2 regions of the Paenibacillus sp. FSL H7-0737 genome follow, and region 1 is predicted to be linked to the other one. Evidence: riboswitches for the same ligand, from Rfam matches in the RefSeq annotation. Region 1 holds a riboswitch; the other holds the start of a gene.

Region 1 (7,689 bases):
TGTACTTTCAGCGATGAAATCATCTACCCCCGCTTCACGGGCAATCGTAGCTGCGGTCAGCGGATTGTCACCCGTACACATGATGGTCTTGATCCCCATTTTCCGCAGCTCATCAAACCGCTCTTTCATGCCTGGCTTAACGGTATCCTTCAAGTAAATAAGTCCATAGATCCGATTGTCTACCGCAACCGCTAACGGGGTCCCCCCCATCCGGGCGATGGCATCAGAATTACTGTCGAGGTTCGCGGGAATGACACCGCCTTTCGACTGTACCCATTTCTTCACGGAGTCTACCGCACCTTTGCGTACGCAGCGTCCATCTTGCAGGTCAATACCACTCATCCGAGTTTCGGCCTTAAACTCTACGAATTCGCCACCTTCAGCAAGCTTGCTGTCATAGCTGCGTTCCAGCTTTTTGGCCAGCTCAATTACAGAACGTCCCTCAGGCGTCTCATCCTTTAGGGAACTGATGGCCGCCCATGCCGTAAGCTCCGCTTCGGATTCATTTCCGACTGGTACAAATTCACTCGCCATCCGGTTCCCAAAGGTAATCGTACCGGTCTTATCTAGGATCATCGTATTAATATCGCCAGCAGCCTCAACGGCCTTACCAGACATCGCGAGTACATTAAACTGGGTCACCCGGTCCATACCCGCTATTCCGATTGCGGATAGCAGTCCCCCGATAGTTGTCGGGATCAGACAGACCAACAAGGCGATCATAACCGGAATATCAAGATCAACACCTAGATAAGTTGCAATCGGCCGCAAGGTCACTACTACAATCAAGAAAATCAGCGTCAGACTGATCAAAAGCGTATTTAGCGCAATTTCGTTAGGTGTCTTCTGACGTTTCGCCCCTTCAACAAGAGAGATCATTCGATCTAGAAACGACTCACCAGGATCACTTGTAATTCTGACTTTAATCTCATCACTGACGACCCGTGTACCGCCTGTAACGGAGCCAAAGTCCCCACCAGCCTCCTTGATTACAGGTGCAGATTCACCTGTAATCGCTGATTCATCTACGGAAGCCAGCCCTTCAATCACCTCACCGTCACCAGGGATGAGTTCTCCCTGACTGACAATGACGATATCTCCTTTACGCAGCTCGGAGGAAGAGACTGTCTTCACCGCTCCTCCAACCAGTTTGTTAGCTGTGATATCTTGTTTTGTTTTCTTGAGCGAATCGGCTTGGGCTTTCCCCCGGCCTTCTGCCAGTGCTTCAGCGAAGTTCGCAAACAGCACTGTAAACAGCAGAATGAACAACACTGTGATATTGAAGCCTATCGATTGCTCTGCATTAAAATATCCAGGAGCCAGCACCATGAGGAGGACAATGATCGTACCGACCTCTACCACGAACATGACGGGATTTTTGATTAGCGTTACTGGGTTAAGCTTTATAAAACTATCCTTTACAGCGCTAAGGAGTATGGGTCCCGTCAGCAGCTTTTTTCTTTTTACAGTACTCATCTTATTCTCCCTCTTCCTACCGTAAGGTTAGATATTCTGCAATGGGGCCGAGTACAATGACCGGCAGGAACGTCAACGCACCGATAATCACTACTGTACCAATCAGAATTCCCGTAAACAGTCCATTGTCTGTGCGGAACGTGCCAATCGTCTCAGGAACCGGCTTCTTCTTAAGCAGAGAACCTGCTACCGCCAGCATTGCAATGATAGAGACATAACGACCTAGCAGCATGACAATCCCGGTTGTGACATTCCAAAAAGTTGTATTGTCTGCAAGCCCTTCAAATCCTGAACCATTGTTCGCGGCAGAAGAGACATATTCATATAACACTTGGCTGAGTCCATGGAATCCAGTGTTCGTAATCGCCCCTTGCCCCAAATCGGTCAGGAACGCAGCTGCGGTTGGCACAAGGATAATGAACGGATGCACAAGGATCGCTATGGCAATCAGCTTCATCTCCTTGGCCTCTATTTTCCGTCCGAGGAACTCCGGTGTCCTGCCGACCATGAGACCGCACAGGAAGACACCCAGAATCGCATACATCAGCATATTGATCAGTCCGACACCTTTACCACCGAAGACATTGTTGAGCATCATCAGTGCAAGAGGCGTAATGCCTCCCAGCGGCGTCAGCGTATCATGCATATTGTTAACACTACCTGTCGTAGCTGCGGTTGTTACTGAAGTAAACAAGGAAGACTGCGGTATGCCGAAGCGCACCTCTTTACCTTCCATACTACCTTGTGAAGATTCTATTCCTAGTGCATTGATCGCCGGATTGCCTTTCGATTCAGCATAGAAGTTTAGGCTTAATAGCAGAACAAACAAGGTCATCATTGCGGTAAAAATTACCCAGCCCTGACGTTTGTTCTTGGCAAACAATCCGTACATATAAGGGAGCGAAGCTGGCAGCATCCACATAGAGAGAATCTCTAGCACGTTCGTAAGTGGATTAGGGTTCTCAAAAGGATGCGATGAATTGGCTCCGAAGAAGCCGCCACCATTGGTGCCCAAATGCTTGATCGATTCCAGAGAAGCTACTGGACCGATAGCAATTTGTTGCGTTTGCCCCTCTAGTGTAGTGACTTCAAGCGATGGCTTGAGTGTTTGCGGCACATGTAGTCCTACCAGTACCAATGAAACCAGCAGAGCTAGAGGAATGAATACACGAATATGTGCTTTAACGAAATCCTCGAAGAAGTTCCCGACTGATTTCCGTCCTGTGATCCCTCTGACAAAGGCAACCGCAACAGAAAATCCGCTCGCTGCAGACGTGAACATCATCATCGTGATGACAGCCATTTGTGAAAAATACGAAAGTCCCGTCTCCCCGCTGTAATGCTGCAGGTTTGTATTAGTCATAAAACTAATCACCGTATTGAACGAAAGCGTCTGTTCCATATCCGCAATTCCATTCGGATTTAGCGGTAAACCCCGCTGCAATCGAAGAAAGATATAGCTGAAAGTAACCAGTACGATATTCGTTAAAACAAAGCTGAGCGCATACTTCTTCCAGGACATACCGTCCCGTTTTTTCAGGCCGATCAGCTTAAAAATTCCTTTTTCCATACCTCCAAACCATCGATCCGTACGGTTCGGTTCATTAGAAAACACATAATATAAATACGTGCCCATCGGCTTAACCAGCAAGATGAGAATTACGATTACAGCAACAATTTGCAAAATGCCCATGAATGCCCCTCCTTAAAATTTCTCCGGATGAATCAATGCATAAACCAGATATATAAACAGCAGTAGGGTAACAGCGATTACTAGAATCACAGCTTATCCCTCCCCGTATCCTCAACTACACCTGCACACCAGCGCATAAATCCATAAAATAACCCGTAAATTACAGCTAACGAAGCCACCATATACAGATCCATCATATCTTCCGCACTCCTTCTTTTATCCTTAATGAGGTGATCTATCTACCAGAAAATCAGCATCACCGCTGTGGGAATAGATTACATAACTCGCGCCAAGTCTTTTATAGACCAATCTAGGATTTATTGAGCTTGTAATTACAAAAATCGGCTGTGTCGTCCAGGTACGGCACATCTGAATGTAACGGCAGCATAACGTAAAGCTGCTCTCGAACAGATATACCCGGCCTACCGGAAACGGCGGGCGAAACCAAGTATTCTGATGGCGGGTATCAACTAGAACGACTTGTTCAATCCCCATCTCTTCGAGTAGGGCCTTCTCAGGCAAGTTGTTGGTCAATCCGGCCATCTTAATGCCTCTGAATTTTAGAAGCTTAATAAAATGTTCGCCTGCCTTCGTTGGCGCACATACCAGTACATATTCATTCTGATCTGTCATCTCTTATTCTCCTCAAATGCTTTGCTTGTAAGATCAGAGCTTGATCACCCTGATCTTGAAAGAAAAGCTACCGCTAATGATGAATATAACGACCTCTTCGTGAGGTTTTCCATAAATGCTTTGCTTAAAAAAGCACAGCAAAAAGCCACAAAGGATTCTCCTCTGTGGCTCGCTAGCGGTCACATTGCACTCATCCTCTCTCCATACGCTTACGAGGTTAGCTGTCGGATTCGGGCGGTGAGAGTCGCCCTACCTGTATAGATGCGAGCTCACTGGCATCTTCTACAGGATTCACCCCATAACCGGCTTCCGACTCTCACATCGTCTGCCGATTGTTGGTTCCCCCGCTTTCCTTATCGGAAATTAAGCGGATCAAATATTCGATTGTTGTTGAAACAGGAGTAATCATACCCTTATGCAGGAAGTATTGTAAAACCTGATTGATGCCAAAATAATGCAAATTAAAAACTATTTTCGCATTGGATAGCGCTTACTTGATATCCAATCTCTCTATATCTCTTGTTTACTCGAGTTTCAATCCATTAGCGAAAAACGGTCATACCATGTGATTTTATTCACCACGATTAGTGAAATCACCAAAAATCGCCTATATAAGAAAGGAAACAAGAAAGCGAGATTAAGCGAGGAAGAAGCCCGATAACTCGCAATAAATACCTATTTGGTTCCCTTTTTCGTCGTAGTAGGCAGGATTTGGTTTAAATTGCGCTCAAAAGAACACTTTCTGTTTTTACAGAAACACCTTGAAAAGAGTATGATTCGGGTTGAATCTATTTCACGAAATACATTCAACGCTGAGTTCCTGCATTTGCAGGGAACGGGGGAACCATCAGGCCACATGGCCTACTTGGGGTGAATCCGAAGGAGACTGTTCAAGTCTCACATAGGTAGGGCGACTCTCACCGTCCGAATCCGACAGCTAACCTCGTAAGCGTAAAGAGAGAGACCCTTGATCCGCCACGCTTTGGCACAGGTGTGTGTATACCTGTATTCCAAAACCGCAGCAGAGGTCCTCCTCTTGCTGCGGTTTTTGCGTTACCTGAATCTATAGGGTGATAGCATGCTGGACGGGGTGAAAGGAATGAAACACTATTATTGGGGAACTCAGCAAGGGCTACTTGAGCCGATAAGTCTAAATTATGTTTGCTTTGGAGCGTTGTGGTTCGAAGAGGATCATCACAGAACTATTGTCGGCTATGCTTTTGGTCAGAAGCAGATTGAATCACTTCGCCATTTCAGCAGCCCATCTACCTGTGAATACTGTATGGACCGAACAATTATATACGAAATATATAAAAATATCCGAGAAAAGCAACAGCTGCAGGATTGGTCAGCACACCAACGTTTTCCGTGGCTCACCGCTTTTAAGGAACCGTGGAAAGAAGTTGCAGTCGGTTGGTACGTAATGAGATCCCGCAACACCTTTCCCTTACATTTATCCGTTATACGCAAACAGAAATTCCGACTATGGCTGGAGCATGCCGCAGTCTGTGAGAATGAAGCTGAAATGCTCGCCTGTATAGAGAAGGCTAACGTCATTCACCATGTAAATCTTAAGCTTTTGGAAACCTAAGGAGGAGAAACCTGTCATGGACCAGCGAAGACTATCTCGCATAGAAGTATTCGTCTTTGATTCACCAGAGCCTATTCACTATGGAATGGAGGCTGATCAAGACAGCCGTTATGGCATCCTGAAACTTACCTGTAAAGGAGGTAGTAGCTGGGGGGCATGTCTTATCTCTGCCAATACCAAAACCTTCGACCTTATTAAATGGAGTTCTTTTCTCAGAATGATATACCATTGCCGGCTAGAGGAAGCGATAGATAAAGTACGTACCCATGGTTCAGAGTGGGATCAGACTCAGTTTGAGCTAGTGCAAGGTGCTTTACAGGATTTAAAAGCCAAGCTGCAGGGTAAATCCTTGGCAGGGCACATTGAGCAAGGTCGTCTGTACAGAGCTGTCGCTGGTGGGAGAGATTCCAAAGGAGGGCGGCTATATTATAAACCATCCAGTGTAGCGCTTCAAAAACATAGTTATCCAGAACCTGATACCGCCGAGCTTATCAACAAATCCATTTCTTACTTTTCTTTATTATAAGTTCATCCCATAACCCATTCTGAAAGGATCGTGTTTATCATGCCTGACCCCTTACCTTCCGAATCACCCCGTAGAACTATATTTGCAGAGTGTGTTCAAAAGTGTACGAATGATATCTATACGCTCAGTTCCATGTTGTTACAACAATCAGTAGAAGCCGAGAAGGTTACTATCCGTACTTTTAAAGAGCTTCATAAAATATTCCGTCAAAAAAGCTTCGACAGCCAGCTATTCTCTATCGAGGCTTACCGCTCTTGTATCCGACAATGCGCCGATTATTACGCACGCCGGTCTCTTCTGTCTGCCAAGACATTGCCTTGGGAGGAACAGCTTATAAAAACGATGTGGTATGGCCTAAAGCTATCTTTACCTCAAATAAGCATCATTCTGCAAAAGAGTGTTCCTGTCCTAAAAGCACAGCTTAGGCGTGTGCGGGAGCAACTGACTGCTCAAGAGGATTTGCTGCCTAGTGGTAATCTATCCGTTGTCTAACTCCCTCAACTATCTTCCAAATAACTTTTACGATACATACACAAAAATAAAAAAGCCACGGCATCTGCCGCGGCTTCCTTTCCCTATTTCCCTACTATTACGCTTTACTCTTACGAGCCTTTCCGTACATCCACAATCCCGCAATCATCCCCACCATGGCAATCCCAGTCAATACACCCTGAGTGAAATCCATTAAAGTGGACCCATTGGTCGAGAGCATTCTACTAACCGTAGCCAGAGATACCGAACTCATTAAAAGCATCATATTGTATTGTTCACTTTTAGTCATGATTACCACTCCTTAAAAGTTTATAAGAAGCCACTTAGATCTTGTAAGCCTTCATCGCTTTTCTGATCTCTTTAATACTTGGACGTTTGCCGTACATCAATACGCCTGTGCGATAGATCTTGGCAGCCAACCATCCAAAGATGAATGTGGTAACAAGCAGGATGGCTAATGATACAATAACTTGCCAGATCGCTACTTCACCAACACCAATCCGGAGCAGCATGGTCAATGGAGAGGTGAACGGTACATAACTCGCTACCTTAACCAGCAGAGTATCCGCATTAGAGATACTGAATAGTGGAACATAGAATGCTACGAAGCCTAACATCATAATCGGCATAACCGCTTGGCCAAGATCCTCTGTACGGCTGACAATCGAACCTACAGCTGCATACATCAAGGCATAGAGGAAATAACCTAGTACATAAAGAACAATCCCATAAAGCAACAAGTTAATATTAAGCTGACCTAAATCCAGGTCTAAATCTTTCAAGATCGTTGCATTATGCGGAAGCTTGAGATTGACAACTACCGCTGCAATAATGACGCCAATTTGTAATAACCCTACTAAGAAGACACCGATAACTTTACCGAACATTTGCGCTAAAGGTGAGGCACTTGTAATCAGAATCTCCATGATCCGTGAGCTCTTCTCTGAAGTAATCTCAGCTGCGATCATATTACCGGTCATCATGATAGACATGAAGAACAGCATAAGCATGGCGTATACAATGACGTAATTAATAGGTGGAGCGGATTCCTGCGACGCATCCTTATCTCCCGCAGTCCCATCAGGGTTGAGCTGCTGAGTAGCTATCTGTACCGGTGTTGACATAGCAGCAATCTGCTCCTGCGTCAGCTTGTCGCCAACGACGAACTGGGTGTTTACCTGCTGAAGGGCATTTTGGAGATAGATTTGTACATCGCCCTTCAATTCACCATTCTCACTATGATAAGTAACGGGTGGAAGTCCTTCACCAGTCGGTTCT
Region 2 (7,689 bases), 550 kb from region 1:
TTAGGGGATTTTGAACCCGTATCCATTAAAATGGCGAAGGATCAGAACCTGTCACTTAATCCGACGAAGATTTCAGGACTTTGTGGACGTCTGATGTGTTGTTTGAAATTTGAGCATGACAATTATGAGAGTGTAAAGGAAGAAATGCCAGCGGTCGGCAAGATTGTCGTGACCTCATTGGGTGATGGCAAAGTAGTAGGACTTAATGCCGGAAGCCGTACGGTTCATGTACAGTTGTTTGAAGTGGGCAAAGTTAAGGAACTTCCAATGGATGATGTTGTCGTCAAGTAAACCATTATAAGGTTACTTTCGGGGTGGAAACTTGGAGAAGAAAAATATATTTGCACACATGCAGGATATGGAAGCACAGATGGAAACGATGCGCGCCAATCTTGGAGAATGGAAACAGACGGTAAAAGAACTGATGGAAGCTAATCAGAGGTTAACTCTGGAGAATGAACAGCTTCGCAAAATTTTAAAGCGGGATGCACCTTTGGATCCTACCGTAGATTCTGCGGAGGCGGAAGCTCTTTTAGCTGCCGGAGAGGGAACAGAAGAGGTTGTCGGGGAAGGTTATGACAACTTGGCCCGGCTTTACCATGAAGGCTTTCACATCTGTAATGTTTATTTTGGACATTTACGCACGGAAGGTGATTGTCTGTTCTGTCTTTCTTTTCTTAATAAATGAGGATATCCAGCCGTAGGAGATTGATCCTACGGTTTTTTTTGAATTTTAGCTCAACAAAACATTTAGGAGATTACTACATGACAAATTCTTTTAACGATATATCTGTTCCTTTGTTGCCGACGGAGCGGGTGGATGATTTATTAACGCATGACTTGCGAATTATTCAAAGTGACGAAGTATTTAGCTTTTCTATGGATGCTGTACTGCTTGCGCGTTTCGCCAGCGTTCCGCCTCGTGGGAGAGTCCTGGATCTTTGTACTGGAAATGGTGTAATTCCTATTTTGATGACGACCCGAACTAAAGCTTCTATAGAAGGGATTGAAATTCAGCCCCGTTTAGCGGATATGGCTCGGCGTAGCGTGGCTCTAAATGGGCTACAGGATCAGGTTGTGATCCATGAAGGCGATTTACGTGAGTTATATAAAGTTGCAGGGCATGGCGTATATGATGCAATAACAGTCAATCCTCCTTATATGCCGCTTAACGGCAGTGACCTCAAGCTGAACACTCATCAGGCTATGGCTCGTCATGAAATCGGGTGTACGCTGGAGGAGGTCATTCAAGCCTGTGTGAGACTGGTTCGCACCGGTGGAAAGGTAAGTATGGTTCACAAGCCACAACGATTGGTCGATATTATTAGTCTTATGAGAAAATATAGGCTCGAGCCTAAGATTATTCGCTTTGTACATCCACGTGCGCATCTGGAAGCTAATATGGTATTAATTGAAGCGATACGTGATGGTAAGCCGGAGGTTCGTTTACATCCACCACTCATTGTATATAATGAGGACAATCAATACTGTCCAGAAATTATGGACATCTACTATGGTGCTAAAGAGGGTAAATCATGACGATATCATGCCAAAGCAGTTTTCAGAACAATAACAATACACATAAGCAGGAATCAACCGGTTCACTTTTTTTGGTGGCAACACCCATCGGTAATTTAGAGGATATGACTTATCGTGCTGTCCGCACTTTGCAGGAATGCGATATTATTGCAGCTGAGGATACAAGACAAACTCGGAAATTGTTGAGCCATTTTGAAATTACACCCTCTATGTTGTTCAGTTATCATGAGCATAATAAGGCTGCCAGTGGACCTGAACTTATCCGCTATATAATAGAAGGAAAAAATTTGGCACTCGTCAGCGATGCCGGTTTACCAGCCATTTCCGACCCTGGTGCAGACCTTGTAGCCCTTGCCATAAGTCATGGTATACCAGTAATTCCTATACCCGGAGCTAACGCAGCTTTGTCAGCATTAATTGCCTCTGGTCTGCCTACGACTACTTTCACTTTTATCGGCTTCTTACCTCGAGAACGTAAAGATATCCGTGCGGTATTAAGTCCACTTCGTTCGGCGCAAGGGACTATACTGTTCTACGAATCTCCACATCGCGTGGTGAAGACACTGGCTCATCTCCATGAAGCATTTGGCAATCGGCGAATTGTGCTTGCTCGTGAACTGACGAAGAGATATGAGGAGTTTCTGCGTGGGACGATCGAGGAATGTACGGATTGGCTCGCTGAACATCCACCGCTTGGTGAGTATGTTATCGTCGTTGAAGGCGAGAGCAAGGAAGATGCTGAAATGGCGGAATCGGCTTGGTGGCGCCAGTTAAATATTGAAGAGCATGTTGCTCATTACGAAGCAGCAGATATGCCGCGTAAAGAAGCTATGAAAAAAGCAGCCTCTGATCGTGGTGTGTCAAAGCGGGATATTTATAACGCACTTCTGGATAAAACGGAGCAGCAGTAAGTGTTATTGACGGATTCTAATTCTAAGAGGCTAATAAGGTGCGGAGGGGTATTACGAAGCTGACGAGATTCTAGCCTGAAGGTGGTTCCCAAAAGGAAGCCCAAGATAGACCAGATCATGGTAAAAACTCGATTTGCTTCATGCTCTCACCGCATTCCCCATCATTATTAGGTGTCATGAGGGGAGTTAATACTTGTAAACACCTTTTGGGCAGGAAACACAGGTGATTGCAGAAAAAAAATACCTCCCGCGGTCACGGGAGGTCAAGGAGATATGAAAAGGTTAGAATTAACAATTTGATTAGTTCTATTATATACTATTTATTTTAGTTTGTCACAGGGGTAGGGATAGTAGAAATGCATTCATGACAAACTATTTTTCCTTTGAAGTAAGTTACGTTCTCAGCGTTGCCGCAGAAAATGCAGGCAGGCTCATATTTCTTAAGCATAATGCGCTCACCATCAACGTAAATTTCAAGTGCGTCTTTTTCACCAATGCCAAGAGTACGGCGCAATTCAATGGGAATAACTACCCGTCCAAGTTCGTCTACTTTTCTTACAATTCCTGTTGATTTCATCATAACAATCGTTACTCCTCTCAATGTTCCAAAAACGTCATTATTCGACATTGTTCACTGTTTTATGATATTTATAATACCAACGATTCCCAAAACAGTCAACCTTTTTTCATCTGTTGAATAAGTGCTTTTTCACGAAAACTTTGAATTCCCTATAACAATCACGAATTCTAAAAAAAGTGAAAAAATAAACTTTGTCGATTTACCAAGACTAAAAACGTCACTATTCGACAAAGTACGACATAATTACTTATTATATACTTATATTGGTTAAAATCATACTAAATTTAATAAAGGAGTTGATCTCATGAAGCAGCCGCTCACAGAAGAAAAGGTTTTCAAAGATCCGGTTCACAATTATATCCATGTGCAGGATACTATTATTTGGCGACTAATAAATACAAAGGAATTTCAGCGTTTACGTCGTATTCGCCAGCTGGGTACCTCGTATCTTACTTTTCATGGCGCAGAGCATAGTCGGTTTTCTCATTCCCTAGGGGTGTACGAAATTACACGTAGAATTATTTCGCAATTTGAACGAAGCGGGTATAAGGATTGGATTCCTGAAGAAAGTCTGCTCACCTTGTGTGCGGCCTTGCTGCATGATCTGGGACACGGTCCATTTTCCCATTCTATAGAAGAAGCTTTTGAAATGAATCATGAGGATTGGACTTGTCGAATTATTCTGGAGGACACAGAGATTACTGAGATCTTGCGTGATGTGGAGGAGGATTTTCCTCGTAAAGTAGCCTCTGTAATCGCTAAAACTTATGAGCATGAAATTGTTGTAAATCTGGTTTCGAGTCCGCTAGATGCTGATCGCATGGATTATTTGCTGCGTGATGCGTACTATACAGGTGTAAACTATGGAACGATCGACATTGATCGGATTTTAAGAATGCTGCGTCCTTATAATGGTCGAATTGTTGTAAAAGAATCGGGAATGCATGCCATTGAAGATTATTTAATGTCGCGTTATCAAATGTACTGGCAAGTCTATTTTCATCCGGTGACACGCAGCTCAGAGATTATTTTGCGACAAATTTTTCGTAGAGCCAAGGAGCTTTTCCAAGAGGGGTACAATTTTAGTTTCATGATTAATCCACTGGAGGATTTGTTCCGTGGTGAGGTGACAGTGAAGCAGTATTTAATGCTGGATGAAGCACTGGTACAGACGGCTTTTATGCAGTGGACGCTTGAGAAAGATGAGCTACTAAGCGACTTGTGTACCCGTTTTATTCATCGTAAACTTTATAAATATGTTGAGGTGGAGAATCTCGATACAGATATGATTACTGAAATTCGCAGCAGTTTTGCGGCAGCGGGACTTCACCCAGAATATGATTTGGAGATTGATTTTCCGACAGATCTGCCCTATGATGTGTTCCGTCCGGGAGAAGCTTTTGACAATAAACAAATTCTGCTGCTTGATCGGCATGATCATCTGCGGGAAATTTCAGAGGTGTCGGATATTGTGCGTTCTATTAGCGGCATTCACCGTGGAAGATATCATCTTTATTTTCCTCAGGATAAGTTAAGAAATGCGCTTACGCGATTGCCTGCTTCTATTGCAGAGATTTTTGCAAAATAATACAAGAAAATATGGGATTTTTGACAAGAAGAGTAGAAAAATAAGATATCACGGATAGCGTGAAACTTATATTGTTATATATCTAAAAAAGAACAAGGAGTGAGGGTTAAAATGTTTCTGTTTGACACACATACGCATCTGGATGCACCTCAATTCGACGAGGATCGCGAAGAAGTTATCGCTCGTGCTGTAGAAGCAGGAGTTAGCAAGATGATTAATATCGGATTTAATCGGGAGACGATTCCCTCAACGATGAAGCTGGCGGAATCTTATGATTATATTTATGCGGCAGTGGGTTGGCATCCTCAGGATGCGATTGATATGAAAGAAGGAGATCTCGATTGGATCGCTTCTCTATGCAGTCATAAAAAAGTAGTGGCTATTGGTGAAATCGGACTGGATTATTACTGGGATACTTCTCCCAAGGATGTGCAACATGAAGTTTTTCGCAAGCAAATTGGACTAGCCCGTGAATTAAATATGCCGATTTGTATTCATGATCGTGATGCACATGAGGATGTTGTACGGATTTTACGGGAGGAAAAAGCAAATGAGGTTGGAGGCGTGATGCACTCGTTCTCAGGAAGCTGGGAAACAGCTAAAATGTGCTTGAATCTTGGTTTTCATTTATCCTTTGGAGGACCCATTACGTTCAAAAATGCAAGAGTGCCAAAAGAAGTGCTTGCGCAGACACCACTAGACCGATTATTGATCGAAACCGATGCTCCATATTTGACTCCACACCCCTTCCGCGGGAAGCGAAATGAGAGCGCTCATGTGAAGCTTGTAGCAGAGGCAGCAGCTGAAATTAAAGGGTTAACATGGGAAGAATTGGCTAAAATAACGTATGCGAACGCACTGGAACGATTTGGGATTGAGTGAAAACGGGAGCAAAACAGGTGAAAAATAGAGAATGGCCGATATATTAAACTTTTTTAATATAAAAACGGCTGAATATTACAATATTTTAACCATATTTTTGCGTAAACGTGGTTGAATCGTCCTTTACAACATGCATCAAAACAGGATATCATCTTTTCAGTGATGTGAGCTGTGTTATAGTGACAGCCATTGATTCATGGATCGTCTCGCTGAGTCTCCGTATGGAGAACGGGGGAACCAATATTGACCTACCGCATGCCTGTATTTTAAATACGGTTTAGACGTGCCGTAGGACAGTATTTGATTTCTTCACGTGGTCTTTGGGGTGAATTTAAGGGCAACCGCCATGAGCGGGTGACCTGAAATAGGGCGTCTCTCTTTCGTCCGAACCCGACAGCTAACCCCGTAAGCGCAAGTAAGAGAGGCAACCTCGTGCACAAGCATTCTCTATTCTGATATTGGAGAAGCCACGAAAGAGTCCTCAGTTGAACTCTTTTTAGGCTTTTTTATTTTTGAATAAATAGAATGTTGCCCACATACTGTTATATAACAGGGGTGGGAGTAGCTGTGCCGAGCAGGCGATCCATGAGCAGGAGACGCTAAGTTATTACGTGCGTGTCCTGTGACAATCTCAAATAGTTTCGTCAAAGGAATTCAGTCCTCATGATATACAATTGACGACGGGGCTATGTAAGGAGGATGGAGAGAATGGGCGTATTCCAACCAGAAGTATCCCATGATTCGCAGTCATCCAGCAGGTCTTTCGCATTACGGTGGGAGCAAGTAAATACTCGCGTACTTTTACTTGCAGGCGTGATTTCAGTCGCTATCGCGCTACTTATTCTGCTGTACGTACACGGTCAAAGTAACAAACAATTATTTTTAGTAATAGACGGGCAAACACAGACGCTTGAAACGCGGGAAGCGCTTCTTGGTGATGTGTTGGAGAAAGAGCAAATTTCGCTGCAGCCGCATGATGAACTATCTTTAGGTCTGAGTGATGAAATAAAAGACGGTGACCGTGTCGTTATCAATCGTGCGCAGAAAATTAGTCTTACTGCGGATGGAGCAACAAAAACGTTATATACGACCGAGGACACAATTGGTAAAGCAATTGAGAAAATGGGCATTACCCTAGAAGGTCATGATAAGATTTTCCCTTCGTTAGACACCACCATTTCTGCAAACATGGAGGTTAAGATTGTTCGCATCAACAAACAGACCGTACAGCGAACAACTAACTTACCCTTCAGAGTCATCAAGACAGCAGACCCCTCCCTTACTGTGGGAACAGTTAGAGTGGCACAGGCAGGCAAACCAGGCGTCATGATTCAGCATATTGAGAAGATCTACCAAGACGGAGAACTGGCCTCTATGCGCATGATTGGTAAGGAAGTACAAACGGTAACGAAAGATAAGATTATTGCCGTTGGTACCAAAGCACTTCCTAAGCCGGCTGTAGCTAAGACTACAACAACTTCCAAATCAAACACCACTTCAAAAACGGCTAAGGTTAGCGCTAAGACTAATAATGTCACAAGCAAGGCTGGCGTAGACTTTGAGTACAAGAAGATGATTAAGAACGTCTCCATGACAGCTTATTCATCAGAAGAGCCAGGTATTGGTAACAAAACTGCTTCCGGAACACGCGTAACGGAAGGTCGTACAATTGCGGTAGACCCGAATGTAATTCCTATTGGCTGGTGGGTATATATCGAGGGGCTTGGATTCCGCCGAGCAGAAGATACTGGCGGTGCCATTAAAGGCAATAAAGTAGATGTCTATTACGATTCACTGAGCCATGTGCGTAATTTCGGTCGTAAATCACGTACCGTTTATGTGATTGGACCTGTGAAGCCGGAGTTAAACTAGGCTGAAGCTTTTGCAAATTATTCTTTGATAAGCTATAGTGATGATAACCGTTAAGGAACGCCAGATGATCATTTCGTTGATCGCAGAGCAACCGCTCATCACTTATACATTCTTTAACCAAAAGAAGAGGAGCGAAACCTCTTCTTTTTTGCTTTTTTTGGAAGGAGTCAAGAGATATGATTAAGGAATTAATTGTCGTTGAAGGTAAGAGTGATACCGTCGCTGTTAAACGCGCTGTAGAAGCAGATACGATCGAAACAGGGGGCTCGGCTGTAGACCGGACCGTAATTGCGAAGATCGCGCTTGCTATGGAGCGT

The links. A riboswitch is a leader RNA that binds a small molecule or an ion and turns the genes downstream of it on or off. The one in region 1 is predicted to bind cyclic di-AMP.
Region 2: another riboswitch for cyclic di-AMP. It lies ahead of H70737_RS00190 (resuscitation-promoting factor); the one in region 1 lies ahead of H70737_RS02645 (hypothetical protein).

The regions. Positions count from the first base shown of each region.
Region 1 covers NZ_CP009279.1:585,508-593,196, reverse strand. The annotation lists gene kdpB (potassium-transporting ATPase subunit KdpB) at 1-1,476, opposite strand, end outside; gene kdpA (potassium-transporting ATPase subunit KdpA) at 1,493-3,169, opposite strand; gene kdpF (K(+)-transporting ATPase subunit F) at 3,182-3,259, opposite strand; gene H70737_RS02650 (hypothetical protein) at 3,392-3,802, opposite strand; cyclic di-AMP (ydaO/yuaA leader) riboswitch at 3,993-4,182, opposite strand; cyclic di-AMP (ydaO/yuaA leader) riboswitch at 4,603-4,768, shown strand; gene H70737_RS02645 (hypothetical protein) at 4,902-5,393, shown strand; gene H70737_RS29625 (hypothetical protein) at 5,410-5,919, shown strand; gene H70737_RS02635 (hypothetical protein) at 5,959-6,411, shown strand; gene H70737_RS02630 (hypothetical protein) at 6,509-6,700, opposite strand; gene H70737_RS02625 (ABC transporter permease) at 6,735-7,689, opposite strand, start outside.
Region 2 covers NZ_CP009279.1:36,410-44,098, forward strand. The annotation lists gene H70737_RS00155 (PSP1 domain-containing protein) at 1-291, shown strand, start outside; gene yabA (DNA replication initiation control protein YabA) at 323-688, shown strand; gene H70737_RS00165 (tRNA1(Val) (adenine(37)-N6)-methyltransferase) at 766-1,539, shown strand; gene rsmI (16S rRNA (cytidine(1402)-2'-O)-methyltransferase) at 1,536-2,450, shown strand; gene H70737_RS00175 (AbrB/MazE/SpoVT family DNA-binding domain-containing protein) at 2,776-3,030, opposite strand; gene H70737_RS00180 (HD domain-containing protein) at 3,335-4,618, shown strand; gene H70737_RS00185 (TatD family hydrolase) at 4,730-5,500, shown strand; cyclic di-AMP (ydaO/yuaA leader) riboswitch at 5,698-5,927, shown strand; gene H70737_RS00190 (resuscitation-promoting factor) at 6,209-7,372, shown strand; gene rnmV (ribonuclease M5) at 7,549-7,689, shown strand, end outside.